DNA from 4 places in the Agrobacterium sp. 5Ca39 genome. Region 2 is predicted to be linked to each of the others. Evidence: predicted binding sites of a transcription regulator. Region 2 holds the regulator's gene; each other region holds the start of a gene.

What was found. The regulator LexA, encoded in region 2, represses DNA repair genes until DNA is damaged. The targets are predictions, from matches to a motif close to TGTTCNNNNTGTGTTCNG.
Region 1: the regulator LexA is predicted to act here: its motif matches at 2,314-2,331, upstream of ACZ47E_RS13765 (YifB family Mg chelatase-like AAA ATPase).
Region 3: the regulator LexA is predicted to act here: its motif matches at 3,330-3,347, upstream of ACZ47E_RS01760 (PA0069 family radical SAM protein).
Region 4: the regulator LexA is predicted to act here: its motif matches at 3,753-3,770, upstream of ACZ47E_RS13605 (2'-5' RNA ligase family protein).

Annotation. Positions count from the first base shown of each region.
Region 1 is NZ_AP026436.1:2,806,977-2,812,413, reverse strand. It holds gene cysK (cysteine synthase A) at 1-499, shown strand, start outside; gene ACZ47E_RS13765 (YifB family Mg chelatase-like AAA ATPase) at 701-2,233, opposite strand; gene gshB (glutathione synthase) at 2,417-3,376, opposite strand; gene ACZ47E_RS13755 (cupin domain-containing protein) at 3,614-4,126, opposite strand; gene ACZ47E_RS13750 (sn-glycerol-3-phosphate import ATP-binding protein UgpC) at 4,237-5,337, opposite strand; gene ugpE (sn-glycerol-3-phosphate ABC transporter permease UgpE) at 5,348-5,437, opposite strand, start outside.
Region 2 is NZ_AP026436.1:1,028,661-1,034,097, reverse strand. It holds gene eno (phosphopyruvate hydratase) at 1-171, opposite strand, end outside; gene kdsA (3-deoxy-8-phosphooctulonate synthase) at 309-1,154, opposite strand; gene ACZ47E_RS05045 (VOC family protein) at 1,151-2,032, opposite strand; gene lexA (transcriptional repressor LexA) at 2,348-3,070, shown strand; gene ACZ47E_RS05035 (glutathione S-transferase family protein) at 3,323-4,000, shown strand; gene ACZ47E_RS05030 (ComEC/Rec2 family competence protein) at 4,020-5,437, opposite strand, start outside.
Region 3 is NZ_AP026436.1:373,657-379,093, forward strand. It holds gene ACZ47E_RS01750 (ribose-phosphate diphosphokinase) at 1-869, shown strand, start outside; gene ACZ47E_RS01755 (ribonuclease HII) at 961-1,614, opposite strand; gene ACZ47E_RS01760 (PA0069 family radical SAM protein) at 2,059-3,216, opposite strand; gene ACZ47E_RS01765 (hypothetical protein) at 3,501-4,019, shown strand; gene ACZ47E_RS01770 (FAD-binding oxidoreductase) at 4,031-5,437, opposite strand, start outside.
Region 4 is NZ_AP026436.1:2,776,415-2,781,851, forward strand. It holds gene pecM (4-hydroxybenzaldehyde efflux transporter PecM) at 1-236, shown strand, start outside; gene ACZ47E_RS13585 (aminopeptidase) at 243-1,481, opposite strand; gene ybaK (Cys-tRNA(Pro) deacylase) at 1,569-2,045, opposite strand; gene ACZ47E_RS13595 (ArsC family reductase) at 2,058-2,405, opposite strand; gene ACZ47E_RS13600 (hypothetical protein) at 2,640-2,807, shown strand; gene ACZ47E_RS13605 (2'-5' RNA ligase family protein) at 2,977-3,693, opposite strand; gene ACZ47E_RS13610 (TetR/AcrR family transcriptional regulator) at 4,109-4,687, shown strand; gene ACZ47E_RS13615 (hypothetical protein) at 4,827-5,315, shown strand; gene guaA (glutamine-hydrolyzing GMP synthase) at 5,386-5,437, opposite strand, start outside.

The DNA of each region.
Region 1 (5,437 bases), 1.0 Mb from region 2:
TGAAAACCCCGCCAATCCGGAGATCCACCGCAAGACGACGGCTGAAGAAATCTGGAACGACACCGAAGGCACGGTTGATATTCTGGTCTCGGGTATCGGCACCGGCGGCACGATCACCGGCACGGGTCAGGTTCTGAAATCCCGCAAGCCCGAGGTGAAGGTGATTGCGGTGGAGCCCGCCGACAGCCCCGTTCTTTCCGGTGGCAACCCCGGCCCCCACAAAATTCAGGGCATCGGCGCCGGTTTTGCCCCCGCCATTCTCGACACCGGCATTTATGACGAGATCGTCACCGTCACCAATGATGAGGCTTTCGAAACCGCACGTCTGGCGGCGAGGCTGGAAGGCGTGCCCGTTGGCATCTCCTCGGGTGCGGCGCTGGCGGCGGCAATCAAGGTCGGTGCGCGTGAGGAAAATGCCGGCAAGAACATTGTCATCATCATTCCCTCCTTCGCGGAACGTTATCTTTCGACAGCACTTTTCGAAGGGCTTGGGCTCTAGCCCCTTCTCGGCACCCGGTTGCGGAAGAGCGAATATTTGACGTGCCGCCGGTTTGCCGGCGGCACTTCTGTTTCAAGGCCCCCTCATTCGGCCCATCACCTACCGAGCTGTCCAAACAGCATTTTACCCGTCATTCCCGGAACCGCCTGATTGACCGGCAGGCATAAGCGTCCTTCCCAGACAAAGTGCCCTTAGCTGGTCTTACGCCGCGGCGGTTAGCCTTTCGCCGGCGATACGATAGGACACTGCTTCGGCAATATGGATACGTCCAACCGTTTGCCTGCCATCCAGATCCGCCAGGGTGCGGGCCACCTTGAGAATGCGATGGTAACCGCGCGCGGAAAACTTCATGCGCTCCGCCGCATCACGGAGCAATTGCAGCCCGGACTGGTCCGGTTCGGCGTATTTTTCGATCATTGCTATCGTGCAGCGGGCGTTGGTGCGGATGGCAGGGAAGCCCGCTGCCGCATAACGTTCCTGCTGGGCAAGGCGCGCTTCGGCGACGCGCGCCGCAACCACGGCGCTCGGTTCGGCCGTCACGGGCCGAATGAGATCGGCGGCGGAAACGGCGGGAACGTCGATACGGATGTCGATGCGATCAAGCAGCGGGCCGGAAATGCGAGCCTGATAGTCTGCCACACAACGTGGGCCTCTGGCACAGGTAAAACCCGGCTCTCCCGCCATACCGCAACGGCAGGGATTCATTGCCGCGACAAGCTGGATTTGCGCGGGATAGCTGACACGGTGATTGGCACGCGCAATAATGCATTCGCCGGTTTCGAGCGGCTGACGCAGGGCATCCAGCACCTGCGGCGAAAATTCCGGGAATTCATCCAGAAAAAGAACGCCATGGTGAGCAAGCGAAGCCTCGCCCGGTTTGGCCCGCAGCCCGCCGCCGATCAGGGCCGCCATGGTGGCGGAATGATGCGGCGTGCGGAAGGGCCTGCGATCCGAAAGCTTGCCACCCGACAATTGGCCGGCAATGGAATGGACCATGGACACTTCCAGCAGTTCTGCCGCCTCCAGCGGCGGCAGGATCGAAGGCAAGCGGGCGGCGAGCATGGATTTTCCCGAGCCGGGCGGGCCGACCATCAGCAGATTATGGCCGCCGGCGGCTGCCACCTCCAGCGCCCGCCGGGCGCTCTCCTGCCCCTTTATGTCAGCTAAATCAGGCAGATTGACCGGATTGGCGCGAATGGCGGGCGTCGGGCGCGAGAGGATCTGCGTGCCACGAAAGTGATTAGCGAGCGCAATCAGGCTGCGCGGGGCGAGAATATCGATCCCGGCTCCGGCCCATGCCGCCTCCGGGCCGCTATCAGCCGGGCAAATCAGTCCCTTGCCAAGCGCATTGGCCCCGATCGCGGCCGGAAGCGCGCCCGCAACCAAGCCGATAGTACCATCGAGATTGAGTTCGCCAAGGACCACGTAACGCCCCAGCGCTTCGGCCGGTATGGCTCCCAGGGCGGCCATGAGGCCAAGGGCAATGGGAAGATCGAAATGCGATCCTTCCTTCGGCAGATCGGCAGGGGCAAGATTGACCGTGACCTTCTTTGCCGGCAGCGCCAAGCCTGAGGCATGTAATGCCGCCTGCACGCGCTCCCGGCTTTCGGCGACGGCTTTATCCGGCAGACCGACAATCTGGATGCCGACCCTTCCCGGTGCGACCATGACCTGCACCTCGACAGGCACACCCTCTATGCCCTGAAATGCCACCGTATTGACCCGTGCCACCATGGCCTGCCCCCGCAAACCGTCGCGCTTTCAGAGCCTTATGCCCCATCCACGACCCTTGCCAAGCAACGTGCCACAGGTCAAAGAATAAAACAAGAACATCCAGCGAACAATTTATCGCATCCGCTGTATTTTAGTTGTATCGAGTTGTATATCCGGAACAAACCGAGAGCGATTTATGTCTTATCAAAAATCCTGAGCTTCGCGCTTTTTCTCGATGGCGTCCCACAGCAGGCTCGCCACATCGGCGCCGCCGAATTTCCGCACCTCTCGAATGCCGGTCGGCGAGGTGACGTTGATTTCGGTGAGGTAATCGCCAATGACATCAATTCCAACGAACAGGAAACCACGCTCGCGCAGGGCGGGGCCGATACGGCGGCAGATTTCCTTTTCGCGCGCGGTCAGTTCCGTAGGCTCAGGCCGGCCGCCAGCGTGCATGTTGGAACGGGCGTCGTTTTCCGCTGGAACGCGGTTGATCGCACCCACCGGCTCTCCATCCACCAGCAGGATGCGTTTATCGCCCTTGCGGACGTCGGGCAGATATTCCTGAGCAATGTAAGGTTCGCGGAACATCTGACCGAACATTTCCAGCAGCGAGGAGAAATTGCGGTCGTCCCGCGCTGAATGGAAGACGCCCGCACCGCCGTTGCCATAAAGCGGCTTGAGAATGATATCGCCCATTTCGTTGCGGAAGCGCGCGATTTCCGCGACATCCTTCGTGATCAGCGTCTTCGGCATGAGATCCGCGAATTCGGTGACGAAGATCTTCTCCGGCGAATTGCGCACCCAGGCGGGATCATTGACCACCAGGGTCCTCGGATGAATGCGCTCCAGCAGATGGGTGGAGGTGATATAGGCCATGTCGAATGGTGGATCCTGACGCAGATGGATGACATCCATCGTGGACAGATCAACGCGCTCCGGTTCGGAAAGCGAGAAATGGTCACCCTTGATGTCGCGCAGCTCCATCTGCTCGACGGTCGCGTAAATCTTGCCATCGCGCATGGAAAGGCGGTCGGGCGTGTAATGGAACAGCCGATATCCACGCGCCTGCGCTTCAAGGCTCATGGCGAAGGTGGAATCACCGCCGATGTTGATGCCGGAGACATGATCCATCTGGATCGCGACGTTCTTGATCTTCGCCATGCGCATGTTCCTCTCGCAGCATACGGACGCCTGCGATCCGCCATGCCGTGTCTCATCTTTCAATCGTTCCTGCAGGACCGGAAGAGACCCGGAAATGCTTCAGAAAACTTGAAAGATGTAGGGCAGCGACCATTCAAACGCAACTGCTGCGAGCCGTGGTTTCTGTGAGTTTTATTGAACCTTCATAATTCCCACGGCGAAGGCACACCCGCGCCCGCCAACGGCATGGGCGACGGCTCAGGCTGCCAGCTTGTAGGAGCGACCGGCGAACAGCTTGTTCTTGACGCGATAGGCAAATGCCAGCGCCTTGGGGAACGGACGACGCATGAAGGCAACCTTGCGCACATAATGATCAACACGCCAGGTGGCCCATGTTCCGGCCCTGAAATAAGCGACGTCACCGACCCGCAGGATGCTGACCGAGCCGTCCTCGGCCGTCACATGCACCTCGCCTTCCAGAATATAGACGGTCTCATCCCAGCCGAAGAACCAGCGGAATTCGCCTGCAGTGCAATCCCACATGGCAGTGCTTGAGGCACGGTCGCCGCTTCGGGAATGATCCGCAGCACGTGCCTGCGGGTTGCCGGCAATGATCCATTCAGCATTGATAGGCGCCGGCTGAAGCCGCAGATCGGTGCAGGATGCGCTGACCACGGCATCGTCTTTTTTCCGACGCAGATAGGCCGGCAATATCGGCACCGTACGGATAGCCATCGTTGCGGCCGCCGCGAACATCATTTTGAACGACATATGAGAAAACCCCCGTGAAATATTGGAGGCCTTCTATCATCGGGATCGTAACAAACCAGTTTTGACAATCGGCGCAATTTTAGCCATCGCGCCGATTTCAGGTGACGAACTCAGGCCGTCGCCAGTTGAGCGTCCTGCGCCATCGTTTGTTCCGCTCTGCTGGCGATACGCTTGCCAGTTTCGCTGGAGAAGAAGTGCAGTTTTTCCGGAGCAATCGTCACCGAAAGCGCGGACGGAACCTCGACGTCAGGCGGAAAGGCCACGGTCAGGCTCTGATCGCCGATCATGCCGTGTATAAGACGTTGCGAACCCAGCTCCTCAATATAATCCACGCGAAGTGCGAAACCCTGGGCGTCAGCAGCAGCGAGACGAAAATCTTCCGCCCGCATTCCAACAGTCACCGGGCCGGACGTGGGGGCAAAGCCATTGAGCGCAAACAGCGACGGCCCGACGGCAAGGCTATCGCCGTGCAATTCGGCGCTGAGAAGATTCATGGCCGGAGAACCAATGAAACTCGCGACGAAGGTTGAGGCAGGCGTGTGATAGACATCCAGCGGCGCACCGATCTGCTCGATACGGCCGCCATTCAGCACGACGAGGCGGTCGGCCAGCGTCATGGCTTCCAACTGGTCATGGGTAACGTAGATCGATGTCGTGCCGAGACGTTTTTGCAGCCGCTTGATTTCGCCGCGCATGGAAACACGCAACTTGGCATCGAGATTGGATAGGGGTTCGTCGAACAGGAAGGCAGCAGGCTTGCGAACGATCGCGCGCCCCATGGCGACGCGCTGCCGCTGACCACCGGAAAGGGCGCGTGGCTTGCGATCCAGATAGGGTTCGAGTTGCAGCATACGCGCCGCTTCAGCCACACGGGCGTCAATTTCCGCCTTGGGTGTCCTGCGGTTCTTCAGCCCGTACTCCAGGTTCTCGCGTACCGACATATGCGGGTAAAGCGCGTAGTTCTGGAAAACCATGGCGATATCGCGGTCAGCCGGATCGGTCTGGTTAACCACCCGGTAGCCGATCTTCACCGTGCCTTCTGAAATATCCTCGAGCCCGGCGACCATACGCAAAAGCGTGGACTTGCCGCACCCGGAGGGACCGACGAGAACGATGAACTCGCCGTCCTTGATATCGATATCGACATGATGCACGGCGCGCACGCCGCCATGATAATCCTTGCAGACCTGACTGATTTCTATCGCGGCCATTTCGGTCTCCTTATTTATCGCTCTCGGTCAGGCCCTTGATGAACCAGCGCTGGAAAATAACGACGATCAGCACGGGTGGCAGCATGGCCAGCACGGCGAG
Region 2 (5,437 bases):
ACGCTTGCCGCCATCACGCAGCTCAACCGCCTCATGCGCGCCGGTGGAGGCGCCCGAAGGAACGGCGGCACGGCCCATGGAGCCGTCTTCGAGGTACACATCGACTTCAACGGTCGGGTTGCCGCGGCTGTCGAGGATTTCGCGCGCGATGATATCGGTAATGGCAGTCATGGTCTCTCCCTTGGGAATGGAACAGATATTTTCCGTCGCCTGTCTTAGACGATGGCGAAGAAATTACAATGACGGCAGGCCGTAGAAAGGGAACCACCGCCATTTAAAATCGATTGGCACGGCACCGCGCCCGCCGCTCAGGCTTTCGCGATGGCGTCGAAGGCCAGCAGCTTTTCGAGCAGTTTCGGCATATCCTTCAGGTGAACCATGTTCGGGCCGTCAGAAGGCGCATTGTCCGGGTCCTCATGGGTCTCGATGAAGAGGCCTGCGACACCAACGGCGACAGCTGCGCGAGACAGCGTTTCGACAAATTCCCGCTGACCGCCGGTGGAACCGCCCTGCCCGCCCGGCTGCTGCACCGAGTGGGTGGCGTCGAAGACAACAGGTGCGCCGAGGGATGCCATGATCGGCAGAGAACGCATGTCGGAGACCAGCGTATTGTAGCCGAAGGACGCGCCGCGTTCGCACAGCAGCACATTGGGGTTGCCGCTTTCATTCAGTTTGGCGAGCACGTTCTTCATGTCCCATGGCGCCAGGAACTGGCCTTTCTTGACATTGATGACTCGGCCGGTTTTTGCGGCGGCAACGAGAAGATCGGTCTGACGGCTGAGGAAGGCCGGGATCTGCAGCACATCCACCACTTCGGAAACGATGGCGCACTGTTCTTCGGTGTGAATGTCGGTCAGGACCGGAAAGCCGAATTCCTTCTTGAGATCGGCAAAGACCTGCATGGCACTGTCCAGACCGATGCCACGCTTGCCGGAAAGCGAGGTGCGGTTCGCCTTGTCGAAGGATGACTTGTAAACGAGGCCGATTCCGAGCCCGTCACAAAGCTCCTTCAAGACACCCGCAATCATGAAGGCGTGCTCCCGGCTTTCCATCTGGCAGGGGCCGGCGATCAGTGAAAAACGCTCGCTATTGCAAAAGGAAACCTTGCTGGCGCCCTGGCCGGCGGTGACTTTGAGATTGTTCGTGACGCTCATCTTTTTTCCTCGAAGGCGAAATCGACGCCCTGTCCGGGTGCTGCGGGCACCACCAGACGGCCGCCCGCTTCTGCGCTGGACACGCCATTAGCAGCAAGTACCGTCGCTGTCACGGCAAGATCGTCAACGGAAAAGACGACGCCCATGCCGCGCAGGCCCTCACCGTTTTTTCCCGCAGCCTTCGGGTCGACGCCAGAAAGGGCGGGTCTTTCACTCAGCCTCACCCTTGCATTGCCGGTTTCGAAAACGACATCACCATCCGGAGACACAACGCCGTTGCAGCCGAAAACCGTTTCTATCAAGTGGGTGTCACTCCGCGTACCGGAACACAGCACGATCTCGCGAAGGCCCAGAACTCCGTTCTGGTGACGTTCCAGTGCAGCACGGTCCCCCGGCAGTGCCTGCAGGCGTTGACAACTGAAGAGGAAGAAATCCGCAGCCGATCCGCTTGCCGCGAAAGCAAGCCGGAACGCCGCCTCGCCTGACGATCCGTCCGGCATTTGCATGGGCCGCGAAAATTCGAAGACCTCGCCGGCCGATACGCCGGACGCCACGAATCTCCGGTGATCGGCACGAGCGTCAGCAGTGGAGGCCACAAGGGCAGAAAAACCTTCCTGTCCGTACGATCGCCGGAATGCCTGATCCCTGCCGGTGAAAACATCGCCTCTCTCGACCGACGCGATATAGCTGACCCGGTCAGCAATTGTCAGAGGCTCCAGATAGGTGCCATCCCTGAAGAACACACAGGCATTCTCCGTGCCGAACGGATGGAGAGCCTGTGGCGCGACCGTAAAGCCAAGGACCTTGAGCCGCGCGGCCGCTACCGCAAGGTCCCGAGCGGGCAGAACGAGATGATCGACGCGATGCCTGTCAGCCATAAATCTTGCCTTTTTGACGCGCCCGGCGCAGATGCCGGGTATTGAAGCTGACAAAAGCACGAAGAGCGCCGGGAATGCAAATGACCGGCCTGCGCGTCGATTCCGGTATCGGCAAAGGCTGGAGTTCAAGAAAGCGACGGCATCCCGCCCGTCAGTCATCGTTTCCCGCTTCGGCGTTGTCCCTAAGATCAAATCACGATCAGAGACGCATCCTTCACGAAATTTTAGGGGATTGCGGAACACATATGGAACATATAGTGTTCGTTCTGTATTTGTTTCGCGACTTCAACGACGATTCTCAAGGGTGTTTTCCTCATGCTCACGCGCAAACAGCAGGAATTGCTTCTCTTCATTCATGAAAGAATGAAAGAGTCCGGCGTGCCGCCCTCCTTCGATGAAATGAAGGACGCACTCGATCTTGCCTCCAAATCCGGCATCCACCGGCTGATCACCGCTCTGGAAGAGCGAGGGTTCATTCGCCGGCTACCTAACAGGGCGCGAGCGCTTGAAGTGATCAAGCTGCCGGAGGCCTATGTGCCCGGTGCGAGGCCGCAACGGGGCTTCTCGCCGAGCGTTATTGAAGGCAGCCTCGGCAAGCCCAAGATGCCAGAGCCCGCCCCTGCCCCAAAGGCGCCTGCGAACGATATAGCAGGCGTGGCAACCGTGCCCGTCATGGGCCGGATCGCTGCCGGTGTGCCGATCTCAGCCATTCAGAACAATACGCATGACGTGGCGGTTCCGGTGGACATGCTTGGCTCGGGCGAACATTACGCGCTCGAGGTCAAGGGCGATTCGATGATCGAGGCCGGCATCTTCGATGGCGATACCGTCATCATTCGCAACGGTAACACCGCCAATCCCGGCGATATCATCGTGGCGCTGGTGGATGACGAGGAAGCGACGCTGAAGCGCTTCCGTCGCAAAGGCGCTTCGATCGCACTTGAAGCAGCAAACCCTGCCTATGAGACCCGCATTTTCGGACCTGATCGGGTTAAAATCCAGGGCAAGCTGGTAGGGCTGATCCGCCGGTATCATTGATGCTGCTGCCGGTCCGGATAAGGCCGGAGCGGTCGATGAGCGATAAATCAGGCCTTCAAGATGAACGGCGCGTCATTCCACTCGAGTGATGCGCCTTTTCTTTTTAATGGCGGCGAAGGCGGCTTTGCCAGAGGACGTCGGCAGGGATGGCGCCCCACCCATCAATTGGCGTTATGGGAGCGATGGATTCTTTGCGATATTCCGGGCCGGGCCGCTGGTATAAAAACCCGCTTCACAATCAGGAGACCCGCAATGTACGATCTTTATATCGCCAACAAGAATTACTCCTCCTGGTCGCTGAGGCCATGGGTCCTGATGCGCACGCTCGGTATCGCCTTCGAGGAGAAACTCGTCCCGTTTGGTGAAGGCGTGTCATTCTCCACCTTTTCCCCAACTGGCAAGGTGCCTTGCCTCGTCGATGATGGCGTGACGATTTGGGAGTCACTCTCGATCGCCGAATATCTTGCCGAACGTCATCAAGGGGTATGGGCAAGCGACAAGCATGCGAGAGCCTGGTCGCGGTCGGCAGCAAGCGAAATGCATGCGGGATTTTCGTCCCTTCGCAATCTCTACCCCATGTCCGTTGGCGTTCGTGTCAGACCGAACGTCAGCGATGCCGGGCTTGCGGCGGATATAAAGCGTGTCGATGCGTTGTGGAGCGAGGGCCTGTCGAATTTCGGCGGTCCCTATCTCGCCGGTCAGAAGTTCACGGCGGTGGATGCCTTCTACTGCCCTGTGGCACTCCGTTTCCAGACGTATGGCGCAGACCTTTCTCCTGCGGCAAAAGCCTATTGTGAGCGACTGCTCGCTCTGCCTTCCATGCGCGAATGGTATGAGGCGGGACTGAAGGAGACCTGGCGTGACGCGGCACATGAAGAGGAGATCGCCGGAATCGGCGAATTGACGATGGATCTACGCGCAAAGGCCTGACGATCCTTGCCGGTGGCGATCATTGCGACGCCGCCAGCAGACGGGTGATCGTTTCAGGCAATTCACGGTCGAAACGCCCGGTTTTCCAGTCATAATATCGATGTTCACTCCACGGGCGGTTTGCGCCCGCGGTTGACGCCCGTAGCCGACCGACAACGCCGGGCTGATCGCTCCTCGCGAAGTCTATCTCCACGGAACCGATGCGCCGCAATATGTCGCGGTTGAGGAGTAACGCGCCCGAGCGACACTGTGCAAACGACGTTCTGCGGGAAACAATGACGATGTCGGCAATGTCACATGCCTTTCCGGCGAGGCGGCCGTCTTCCAGTACGATGATCCATTCGCCGCTTTCCGCACGCGCCACGCACCAGCGACCTGACTTGCATGTAAAAATTCCAGGCGCTGCATCCTTCAACGCAGCCGCCATGTCTCGTCCCACAGCCTTTATTTCGTCCCGCGTGAGCTTTGATTTCTTGGTGAGTGCGATGCCGGACGCGGTTGGAACGTCTTTTCTGAGGATAACGGGCGCGAGCGGTTTCTCCGGAAGCAGCAGCGCCCTTTGCCACTGGTCATAGATGAAGCCATGCGGCCGGGTTTTTGTGGCATAAACCTTGTTCTCGTCCAGAAGCGCGACCAGAGAACCGTCTTCGTAAACGAGGAGATCGGGCAGATCGCGCTGAGATGTCGCTGCCGAGAGGCCGAAGGCAAGCAGCAGAGGCGGAATGCCCAAAAGCGCAAGGCGGCTGCGCAGCAGGGTCAGCAGCAGGAAGCCAGCCGAGGCGATGCCGATGAACCAGCCATGCGGACGTCCGGTCGCGGCGCTGCCACCCCAGGAGGCGACTTCGTCCGCGACCTCTATGACCAGCGCCATGCCATGGCCCATGACCTTCAGGAATGGCGCGTCGAGCCCGAACGGCATCAGCAGCATGGCAATCAGACCGAAGGGCATGACGATCAGCGACATGAGCGGCGTGGCGGCGAGATTGGCAAAAAGTCCGTAGGTGGTGACACGCTGGAAATGTTCGGCAGAATAGATTGCTGTCGAAAGCCCACCGATCAGCGACGTTGTGATAACGCCGCCGATCACGGCACCTGCCGTTTGCGCTACCGTCACCCAAGCCGGTTTTCGCCCGGTAAAAAGACGCTCGCGGTCAATGCGCCAGCGGCTCCAGGCTGCATAGGCAGAAACGAGCGCGATCGTTGCGGCAAATGACATCTGAAAGCTTGGACCCATCACTTCGGACGGGGACAGCGCCAGTATCACGAGGGCGGAGAGCGCAACATTTCTCAGGCTGAGCGAGGGCTGATCGAAGAGCACCGCAATCAGCATCACGGACATCATCAGCCAGGCCCGCTCGGCGGAAACTGCGAAACCGGAAATCAGATAGTAGCAAAGTGTCATCAGGAGCGCTGCGAAGGCGGATATCTTCTTGACCG
Region 3 (5,437 bases), 660 kb from region 2:
GCCTTGAGGTCCAGCTGCAGGCAAACTGCCGGGAGCAAGATGTCTTTATCGTCCAACCGCTCAGTGCGCCTGTGCAGGAAAACCTGATCGAGCTGCTCTTGATGCTCGATGCGGCGCGTGGTGCGTCGGCCTCACGCATCACCGCAGTCATTCCGCACTTTTCCTATGCTCGCTCCGACAAGAAAGATGCGCCGAGGATCTCCATCGGCGGTCGGCTGGTCGCAGATCTCCTAGTTACGGCAGGTGCCAGCCGCGTGCTCACCATGACGCTGCATTCCCCCCAGGTCCACGGCTTTTTCAGCGTGCCTGTTGATCAGCTCCACGCCTTGGGCGAGCTCGCCAATTATTTCTTCCGTTATGATCTCAGCCGGGCCGTCGTCGTTTCCCCCGACCTTGGCAATGCCAAGAACGCGGCCGCCTTTGCAAAGCGGCTGAATGTGCCTGTCGCGGCCGGCGCCAAAGAACGGGTGAGCGATACCCAAGTGCGCATCTCGGCGCTGATCGGCGATATCCGAAATCGCGACGTCATTGTGCTCGATGACGAGATCGCCAGCGGTGGCTCCATTCTTGAGCTGCTCCAACATCTGCGGGCCCACGGCGCACGCACCATCCGGATCGCCACCACGCACGGAATTCTCGCTGGCTCTGCAGTTGCCCGGCTTGCCGCGGAACCGGACGTGCTTGAGATCGTGTGCACCAACACGGTGCCCATCGCTGCCGAAAAGCGCCTTCCCAAGCTTACCGTGTTGTCTGTCGCACCGGCTCTCGCCGAAGCAATGCGCCGGATTAATTCGGGGGATTCCGTTAGCGCGCTTCTGGCCGAGGACATTGCTCCGGCCCAAGTGATCACCGCGTCTCAAAGCAAATGAAGTGAGCATTTCTTTGGACTGCCGGACTAGAGATGTCCTCAGGTGGCGCCGCCGTCACGTCCGCGCTGCGGCCAGAACTTCACCATTTGTCTCAATCCCGCTTCAGTGGCCGAAAGCTCATCCTGTGCAGCGCGCAGGGCCCGTGGCTTTCGATGGCGCGCAGGTGGGCCGGTGTGCCGTAACCGGCATGGCCTTCGAAGCCATAGGATGAATGCACCACACCCGCGCGTTCCATCATCCGGTCGCGGGTCACCTTGGCTACGATTGAGGCGGCGGCGATGGAGAGGGAGCGGGAATCGCCCTTGATGACGGCCTTGGCTTCGCAGGTGATGCCTGGCGGCCTGTCGCGGCCGTCGGCCAGTACGAGGGCGGGGGAAATTTCGAGTCCGAGGACTGCGCGGCGCATGGCGTCGAGGCTGGCGCGCAGGATATTCATCGTGTCGATCAGGCCCGGGCCGGAGGAGGCGACCGATACGATCGAGGTTTCCATGATCTGGACGAACAGGCTCTCGCGCTTTTGCTTCGTCAGTTTCTTGGAATCATCCATTCCGTCAGGAATATTGTCCGGATCGAGAATGACGGCGGCCGCAACCACAGGGCCGGCGAGCGGGCCACGCCCTGCCTCGTCCGTGCCGGCGACCGGCCAGAGGCCCTTCTTTCGCGCTTCCAGTTCGAACGAGAAATCCGGGCCGGTATCGGCAAGATCAAAAAGGGCATGAGAATCGGGTGTGGCCGTGCGTTTCATGCGGCGAAACTGGCACACACACCCGATCTCCTGCAAGCCCCCGGAAGCGGGCGATGACAGGCACGATGAGCCGGGGTCAAGGGGCGTGGCTCACCGTGCCCAAGGTCGTCATGACCTTTTATCCTCCAGCAGGGCGGCGGAGGAAAAACGATCGCACGCGAGGCGGCGGTTCCAGGGGCGATGTCCGGCGGGCCAGGGAAAACCAGCCGGGCATTTCGTCGAGAGCAACACGATGAGACGGTTGCTCCTGTCATTTTGAATTCCGTTTATTAAAAGCTCACAGCACCTCGTATTGTCGGCGCGTCATCCCCCCATGCTCGATGTCCTCTCGGGCTTGACCCGAGATCCTGTCGCGCTCGGTTCACGTTCCAAGGGCGAGCCCGAGGGTAGCGTCTGGTTCATCACGGGCATTCGTTACCTTCAGTCACTTTCACCATGCGGCTCTCAAAGCAGAGACAATTGCACCCCGGCACCGCCCGGAGGCACGAACAGGTCGTCACGCAGGTTGATGCCGCGGCGGATGAGACCAAGTCTTTTGGTCGCCATCTCGAATCGCCTGCCGATCTGCCAGGCATAAGGGCCATCACCCTTCATGCGCTTGCCGAACTCCGCGTCATAATCCTTGCCGTCGCGCATGGAGCGCACCAGCGACATGACATGACGGTAACGGTCCGGATAGTTGCGCAGCAGCCAGTCACGGAACAGCGGGCTTACCTCCAGCGGCAGCCGCAAAAGCACATAGGAAGCCTCGGTCGCGCCAGCAGCCTTGCCGGCCTCAAGAATGCGCTCGATTTCATGATCGTTAAGCGCCGGGATGACGGGTGCCATCATCACCGCCACCGGAATTCCGGCATCCGTCAGCGCCTTGACGGCCTCCAGCCGCTTCTCCGGCGTGGCGGCGCGCGGCTCCATCGTGCGCGAAAGCTTGCGATCCAGCGACGTGACGGAAATGCCGACCTTGACGAGCCCCTTTTTTGCCATTGGCGCGAGAATATCAATATCCCGCTTGATCAGCGCCGATTTGGTGACGATGGCGACGGGATGATCAGCCTTGGCCAGCACTTCCAGTATCTGCCGCATGATGCGCCATTCGCGCTCAATCGGCTGGTAAGGGTCGGTATTGGTGCCGATGGCGATTACCCGCGCCTTGTAGCCGGGTTTCGCCAGTTCCCGTTCCAGAAGTTTGGCCGCATCAGGCTTGGCAAACAGCTTGGCCTCGAAATCAAGTCCGGCCGAAAGGCCCATGTAGCTGTGAGTGGGTCTGGCAAAACAGTAAATGCAGCCATGTTCGCAGCCCCTGTATGGATTGATGGAACGATCGAAGGGGATATCGGGCGATTCATTGCGGGTGATGATGCTGCGTGGCTTTTCCACCTGCACCTCGGTGCGGAATTCCGGCATCTCTTCCAGCGTCTGCCAGCCATCGTCGAAGACCTCACGCTGCAAGGCTTCGAAACGTCCATCTGGATTGAGCCCCGCACCACGGCCGCGGCGACGGTCAATCTCGATGCGCAGGCCGGATGCATCGGCCAGCGCATTGGCAATGTCAGGCATATGGCTCGGCTGGAAGGCAGCCTGCCCCGAAAGCGAATGATTTCTCATCTGGATGCTCCCAAGACGTCGCACGCCTTTCGAGGCACGCTGAACGCCCTAAACCGTTTCCATCCGGAGAGGCCTCATCGCCCCTCGAATGATTAAATTCCTACATCACGAATGAGAACAATACAAGAACAAAATTGTAAATTTGGCTGCTTTTGTACTGCCGGGGCCAGCGCCAGGACGGGCACGCCGGCACCTGAGATCGCGGAGAGCGACATCAACCCCCGCGGATTTTACCGCGACGAGCATGGTGGCAATTTATTGTGCGATGCGTTAGAGCTATGCACATGTTGACAGTCATAATGGAATGCCGGGATCAGGAGCCGGAACTGGCGCATACGCTGTCTGCGCTTGTCACCGGTGCCGTGGAAGGGCTTGTAAGCGATGTTGTGATTCTGGATCACGGTTCGCGCGATGGATCGTCGCGTGTGGCCGATGCGGCCGGCTGCCGTTTTTATGGGCAATGGGAACTGGAGGATATCGTCAAGTCCGCGCGTGGCGGCTGGTTGCTGCTGATCGAGCCGGGCGCACGCCCGCAGGCAGGCTGGATCGATGAAATCCTGGAATATGTCGCGATCTGCGAACAGCCAGCGCGCTTTTCCCCATCACGTTATCACCGGCGGAATGTTTTCAGCCGTGTCCTGCGCCGCACCCCGCCGCTGGAGCATGGTTATCTCCTGCCGAAGAAGCACGCGATGTCGATTGCGAAATCGGGCATGAGCCTGACGCAATTTGTCGGCGCGCAGAAGCCGCGCCGGCTGAATGCGGAAATGGTGCCCGCCTGGGCATTGCGGGCTTCGGCCTGAGGCGGGAAGGGTTATTCCGCGAGCACCTTGCCGGGGTTCATGATTCCGGCGGGATCGAATGCGTGCTTGATGCGCCGCATCAGCTCCATTTCGATGCCGGGCCGGATGGCGGCCAGTTCGTCGCGCTTTAACTGGCCAATGCCGTGTTCGGCGGAAATCGAACCGCCCAGCGACAGCACGATGCCGTGCACGATTTCGTTCATGTCCCGCCAGCGGGCGAGGAATTGCGCCTTGTCCGCCCCCACCGGTTGGGAAATATTGTAATGGATGTTGCCGTCGCCCAGATGGCCGAAGGCGCAGACACGGGCGCCCGGGATAGCAGCAAGAACCGCCTTTTCCGCCGTCGCCATGAACTCCGGTATTCTGGAAACCGGGACGGAGACATCGTGCTTGATGGAGCCGCCCTCCGGCTTCTGCGCATCCGACATGCTCTCGCGCATGTGCCACAGTGCCTGACGCTGGGCTTCGGAGGCGGCGATCACGGCATCCTCGACCAGCCCGGCCTCAAAACCACGCTCCAGCAGCAATTGCATCATCGTATCCGCCGTCTCGGCCGAATCGGAGGTGGAGATGTCGATGAGTGCGTACCAGTCATGGGGCTGTTCCAGGGGATCGCGCACGCCGGGAATATGTCTGGCGGTAAACTCCACGCCAATCCGTGGCATGAGCTCGAAGCCGGTCAGCGCCGTGCCGCAGAGGTTTGACGCCATCTCGAACAGCTTCAGCGCATCTTCGGTGGAGGTCAGCCCGGCGAAGGCCACCTGATGGCCGAGTGGCTTGGGGAAGAGCTTCAGCACCGCGCCGGTGATGATGCCGAGCGTACCTTCGGAGCCGATGAAGAGATCACGCAGATCGTAACCGGTATTGTCCTTTTTCAGCCGGCGCAGCCCGTTCCAGATCTCGCCTGTCGGCAACACCACTTCGAGCCCGAGGCAGAGCTGGCGCATATTGCCATAAGCAAGCACTGCGGTACCGCCGGCATTGGTGGCGAGATTGCCGCCGATACGGCAGGACCCCTGAGAGCCGAGCGACAGCGGAAACATGCGTTCAACCGAATCGGCAGCTTTATGGATGTCATCGAGAATGCAGCCGGCATCGGCAACGATGATATTGGCGACGGGATCGATATCGCGAATGCGGTTCATGCGCTCCAGCGAAAGAATGATGTCAGTTCCCCCGGCGCGCGGCGTTTGCCCGCCGACAAGGCCGGTATTGCCCGTCTGCGGCACGATTGGGGTACCCGTCTCGCTGGCGAACTGCAGGATGGCCGATACTTCCTCGGCCGATCCGGGTTTGAGGAGCAACGGCGAAGCGCCACGATAAAGCCCGCGATTTTCCACCAGCCGCGGCGCCATCTCTGCCGCATCGCGCACCGCATTCCTGTCTCCGACAATGGCGGTAAAGCGGTCGAGGATGTC
Region 4 (5,437 bases), 1.1 Mb from region 2:
TCGGCATGGCCTATCTGGGTCTTATCGGCGCTGCCTTGACCTATTTTCTGTGGTTCCGCGGACTTGCCCGCATCGAACCTTCCGCCGCCGCATCGCTTGGTTTTCTAAGCCCGGTCGTTGCAACCCTGCTCGGCTGGCTGGCGCTCGGCCAAAGCCTCACGCCAGCGCAGATCGCAGGTTTCGTTGCGGTGCTCTTCAGCATCTGGCTCAGTCAGCGCAGCCAGTTGCCGAGATAGGTGTCGTCAGGCCCATTCGCCCTTGCGCATGACAGGAACCGTGGAGCCATCCGGCCTCACGCCGTCAATATCCACCTTGTCGGAGCCGATCATCCAGTCGATGTGGATCAGGCTGGAATTGCCGCCCTGCGCCTTGATCTGATCCTGCGACAGCGACGCGCCGTCGAGGAAGCACTTCGAATAGCACTGACCGAGCGCGATGTGGCACGAGGCATTTTCATCGAACAGCGTGTTGTAGAACAGGATGCCGCTTGCCGAAATCGGCGAGGAATGCGGCACCAGCGCCACTTCACCGAGACGCCGCGCGCCTTCGTCAGTGTCGAGGACCTTGTTCAATACGGCTTCGCCCTTCGAAGCCTTGGCTTCGACGATACGTCCACCCTCGAACTTTACCTGGATATCGTCGATCAGCGTTCCCTGATGCGACAGGGGCTTGGTGCTGGAGACGTAACCGTCGACCCGCAACGCGTGCGGTGTCGTGAACACTTCTTCGGTCGGGATATTGGGGTTGCAGGTGACCCCATTCTTGGCGGTGGAGGCGCCGCCATGCCATTCGTGGCCGTCCGCCAGGCCGATCTTCACATCCGTGCCAGGGCCGGTGAAATGCAGTGAAGCGAAACGTTCGCCATTCAGCCACGCCGAGCGCTTGGCAAGGTTGGCATTGTGCTCAGCCCATGCGGCGACCGGATCAGCCAGATCCACCCGCGAGGCAGCGAAGATGGCGTCGGCAAGCCTGCGGACCGCTTCGTCTTCCGTCACGTCGGGAAACACCTGCTTTGCCCAGGAGGGGTTCGGATAGGAGATGATGTTCCAGTTGATGTCGAAGTTGGAAATCTTCTCCAGCGCCGGCTTATAGGCGGTGGAGTTAGCTTTATTGGCGCGGGCAACCTTGGCGGGGTCCTGTTCGGCCAGCAGCATGGGGTTATCGCCGGCAATTGCCAGCCGCGCCGCGCCGTTCGAATAGGCCTTTGCCATGCCATCATAAAGCCAGCCGGAAGCCCGGTCGAAATTGGCGTCGCTCGCATGGCGATAGCGGGCAAGCGTGGTTTCTTCGTCGGAGTAAAAGGTGGTAACCAGTCCGCCGCCCGCCATATAGGCATGTTTTGTCAGCAATCGCACCAGCGGCAGCGCTGCCAGCGGCGCGGTAATCACCAGATCCTGATCCTTCTGCAATTGCAGACCGACCTTGATGGCGACTTCGGCCAGTTTTTCGAGTTTGACGGGATCGATGGGGGAAACAGTCATGATCTGCCTTCGTCTATTTCAATCGGAGGCGCCGACCATAGCCCATTCCTCCTGAAAGCCAAACGCTTTCAGGCGCGCCCCTGCGCCTCAATCGGCGACCAGCGGTGCGGCAATGGCCTTCAGTGCCGTTTGGGCATCTCGGGGGGAAAGCCTCACCTGCAAGCCGCGCTGCCCACCATTCATGTAGACATAATCATGCGTCATCGCTTTGGCCTCGATGGCCGTAGGCACCTGTTTCTTCTGCCCGAAAGGGCTGATGCCGCCAACATGGTAACCGGTGGCACGCTCGGCATCGGCAGGTTTCATCATGCTGGCGGATTTGCCTCCGAAAGCGGCCGCAAGCCTCTTCATGCTGACCTCACGATCCGAAGGGACGACGACACAGACCGGCTTGCCGTCCAGCTCCGCCATCAGCGTTTTCAGCACCAGATGCGGTGGCTCGCCGATCGCCTCGGCCGCCTGCAGGCCAATGCGGTCTGCATTCGGGTCGTAATCATAGGTAACGGCGGTGAAGGCGACGCCCGCCTTGTTCAGCATCTGGGTGGCGCGGGTTGTTTTGGACATGGCAGATTGCAGTCACGCAAAAAGAGTCTGGTAGGTTTCAGGCTTGAAACCGACGGTTATCTTGCCCTTCGCCTCCAGCACCGGACGCTTGATCATGGAGGGCTGCTCCAGCATCAGTGCAATGGCCTTCTCGCGGCTCAGGCCAGCCTTCTGGCCGTCATCGAGTTTTTTGAAGGTCGTACCGGCGCGGTTGAGAACCGTTTCCCAGCCCGCGGCATCGCACCATGTCTCCAGATGGGCGCGGTCAATGCCCGAGGCCTTGTAGTCATGGAAAGAATAGTCGACGCCATGGGTTTCCAGCCAGCTTCTGGCCTTCTTCATCGTGTCGCAGTTCTTGATGCCGTAAATGATGATCGTCATGCTGCCAGCCTCTTTGTGTTCAAGCTTTCCGGCATAACAAAATATCCGCCTTATTCAACCCGCCGGCTGAGGCGCCCTGCGTCCTTTTGAAGACGCCAAGCCTGAGCCATGCGAAATCGCAATGGCTGATATCCGAACGAGCGCGAGCAAAGCTGCATGGCTTACCTGCTACATCATGAGTTGTAGAACGGCGCGGAAATGCCCATTATCTGGGCATCAAAGATGGAGAGAAAAATGCGTCAGGTTGCAAAGACATCGCGTAACTTCTTCGGTGAAACTTTCGCCGTTCTCGGTGCAGCGCTCTCGGTTTCGGCCGCTGTTCGCGCGCATCGCAAGCCCGCCCGTGCCGATCTCGAAGCCCTCGGCATCGATGGCAAGGCTTTCGACAAGGTTCAGCTCTAAGCTGGTTATCGTTCCCGGCGAGGCGGCACCGCCTCGCTCGCGCCGGATTCCGGAACACCTGGTTCTCGGCGGGCGCTACAAACTGCGCTTTTGTTGGCGCATCCTCTGCGTCTAACAGCAGTTTGGCAGCTAATGCTAGGCATGTATGCCGTGCTTTTTCACGTAAGCGTTATCGTGCCGCCATCTTGTGCGCCGACCGCTTCTGCGGCCTGAATATTTTTTCCGGCAGATATAATTGACTTTCCGGCTGCTCATAGCGGTCCGCTTTCGCCGAAAGCGGGAAGCGCCCGAGAGATTCGTGCCGCGTCTCTCCATTATGGCTGAAGATGAGTTCGAAGCTGCCCGCCAGCCAGCTATATGGTTTTTCAACAGGCATGATGTCGATTTTCCCGCAGCCATAGACCACGGTGAGATGCGGCGTGAACGACGATGCGGCAACAAAGGGCAGATTGGCCCGCCAAAGCGCGCGCTGCACCATCTTCGCCAATGCTCTGAGCTCCAGCATCTCGCGGCGGCTGCTTAGCGCCAGACAGCTGCGATTACCGAAAAGCGAGCTGCCATCGAACGTAATCGGAACGGGACGCGCCCTTATTTCCCCCAGTGCCGCCTTCAGCCGGTTTGCGAAACCGCGAGGCACGGTGTCGAAACACCCGACGCAAAGGAGGGTGATATGCAGAAGCTCGGCTGGATGGGCCGCCCTCTTCGTCCGCCCGGCGGCATGGCACGATGCATCGGTGAAAATTCTCTCCGCCAAGGCCACGGGCGGCTTCAGCACGATTAAGACCTTGTTGCCAAATCGCGGATTGACCCGTCGCTGCTTCTCCAGATCGAAGCCTTCGAGGAAAAGCTGCCCTGACCCTCCATTATCCGTCAACTCGAAACCCACGACGATGCTCCACGGCCTTTGCTCAAGGCCGCAATATTATCATCGCCGAGGAAAATTGGAAGAACAAAAAGCGAACAAAACTTCATCATATGCGGGGCAATATCCGATACGGCCTTTCGCGAACGCAATCCGTATAACCCGGCAACTCGGTCTGGGACAGACGATCTCAGCTGGTCCGCAGGACCAGCAATCCGCTAGCGAAGGTGGCGGGAAGCAGGGCCAACCGAGAAGCCAATGCGAGTGGCATGTCGATGGGGGCCAGGCAATGACGGGGCAATGGCTGAGGGCATGCCTTTATTTCATGGTTCTCCGCCTGTGATCGTCGGGGTCGATCCTCGTCCGGATCCCATCGCCGGCGCTTATTCACTGCGAAGAACGTGTTTGACATTCTACCTACTAGTTGGTAGGCAAAAGCATGAAAAGCTCTAAAACCAAAGCCGATGACATTCTCCAGTGCGCCCGGACCCTGATTGTGAGAGGGGGCTATAATAGTTTTAGCTATGCCGATATTTCCCATGTAGTCGGCATTCGCAACGCGAGTATCCATCACCATTTTCCAAGCAAGGCGGACTTGGTCGCGAAACTGGTGTCACAGTACAGGCACGAGGCCGAAGCCGGTATCGCCGCGCTGGAGCAGCACATTCCAGATCCGCTGGAGCAGCTTCGCGCCTATATCGGCTATTGGGAGCGCTGCATCGCCGATGCAACCCACCCCTTCTGCGTCTGTGCGCTGCTTGCCGGCGAAATACCGATTCTTCCCGAAGCGGTCGTTCTCGAGGTGCGTGCGCATTTTCGGAGTCTCTCGGACTGGCTTACAGCCGTGCTGGAGCGCGGCGCTTCCCAGGGGCGCCTTGCACTAACCGGCACAGCGCGGGTCAATTCTGAGATGTTCATGGCCACCGTGCACGGCGCAATGCTCTCAGCGCGCGCACATGGCGATGCCGCAAGCTTTGGCGCCATAACCCGCCCGATGCTGGAGCGCATCACCGCTTGAACTGCATCTTGCGAGGGGCGTCGACGCATGACCCAAACGAGACCGACCGATCAACTAATGACGCTGCTCTGGCAGACATGCCGGCGACAATTTGCGTTCCGGACCACCCCATCTTTCAGGAAGAGAAAGGCAATTTCGCATGTTCGGTATTTCTTCGCTTGGCTGGATCCACACGCTCGGCAGCCTGCCGGCCATTCCAGCGGCCATTTTCATGTTTACCCGTTACGGTCGCATCGTCCCCCGATCCACGCCCGGGGCAATCTACTTTGTGTCCATGCTGATTGGCGCTGCAACTGTCTTTCTTGTGGCGCATCAGCCAATCAGCTACGTCGTTGGCGTCCTGACCATCCTGTTCCTGCTTGCAGGCTACGGTATCGAACGCGTTCTGGGTTCAACGCGTATCGCCAGATATATTGAAACCATCTGTCTCAGCATTACCGCATTTCTGTTGATGGTCCCGACGGTGAGTGAAATTCTGCGCCGTGTTCCCGACGGTCATCCGATAGTGACAGACCTGAAATCGCCGCTGCTTCTCGGCGCCCAGGCAGGATTGCTGGCGATCCTCGTGGTCGGCCTGACTGCCCAGATGATCTATCTCATCCGACAAAACAAAAACGCCGCGAACTAGTCGCGGCGTCGTCTTTCTTCCTTAGATACGGTGGCGTTGCGGCAGCAACCTCACCGTATCGAGTATGGTCCTATTCCCACTCGATCGTGCCGGGCGGCTTGCTCGTGACATCGTAGACGACA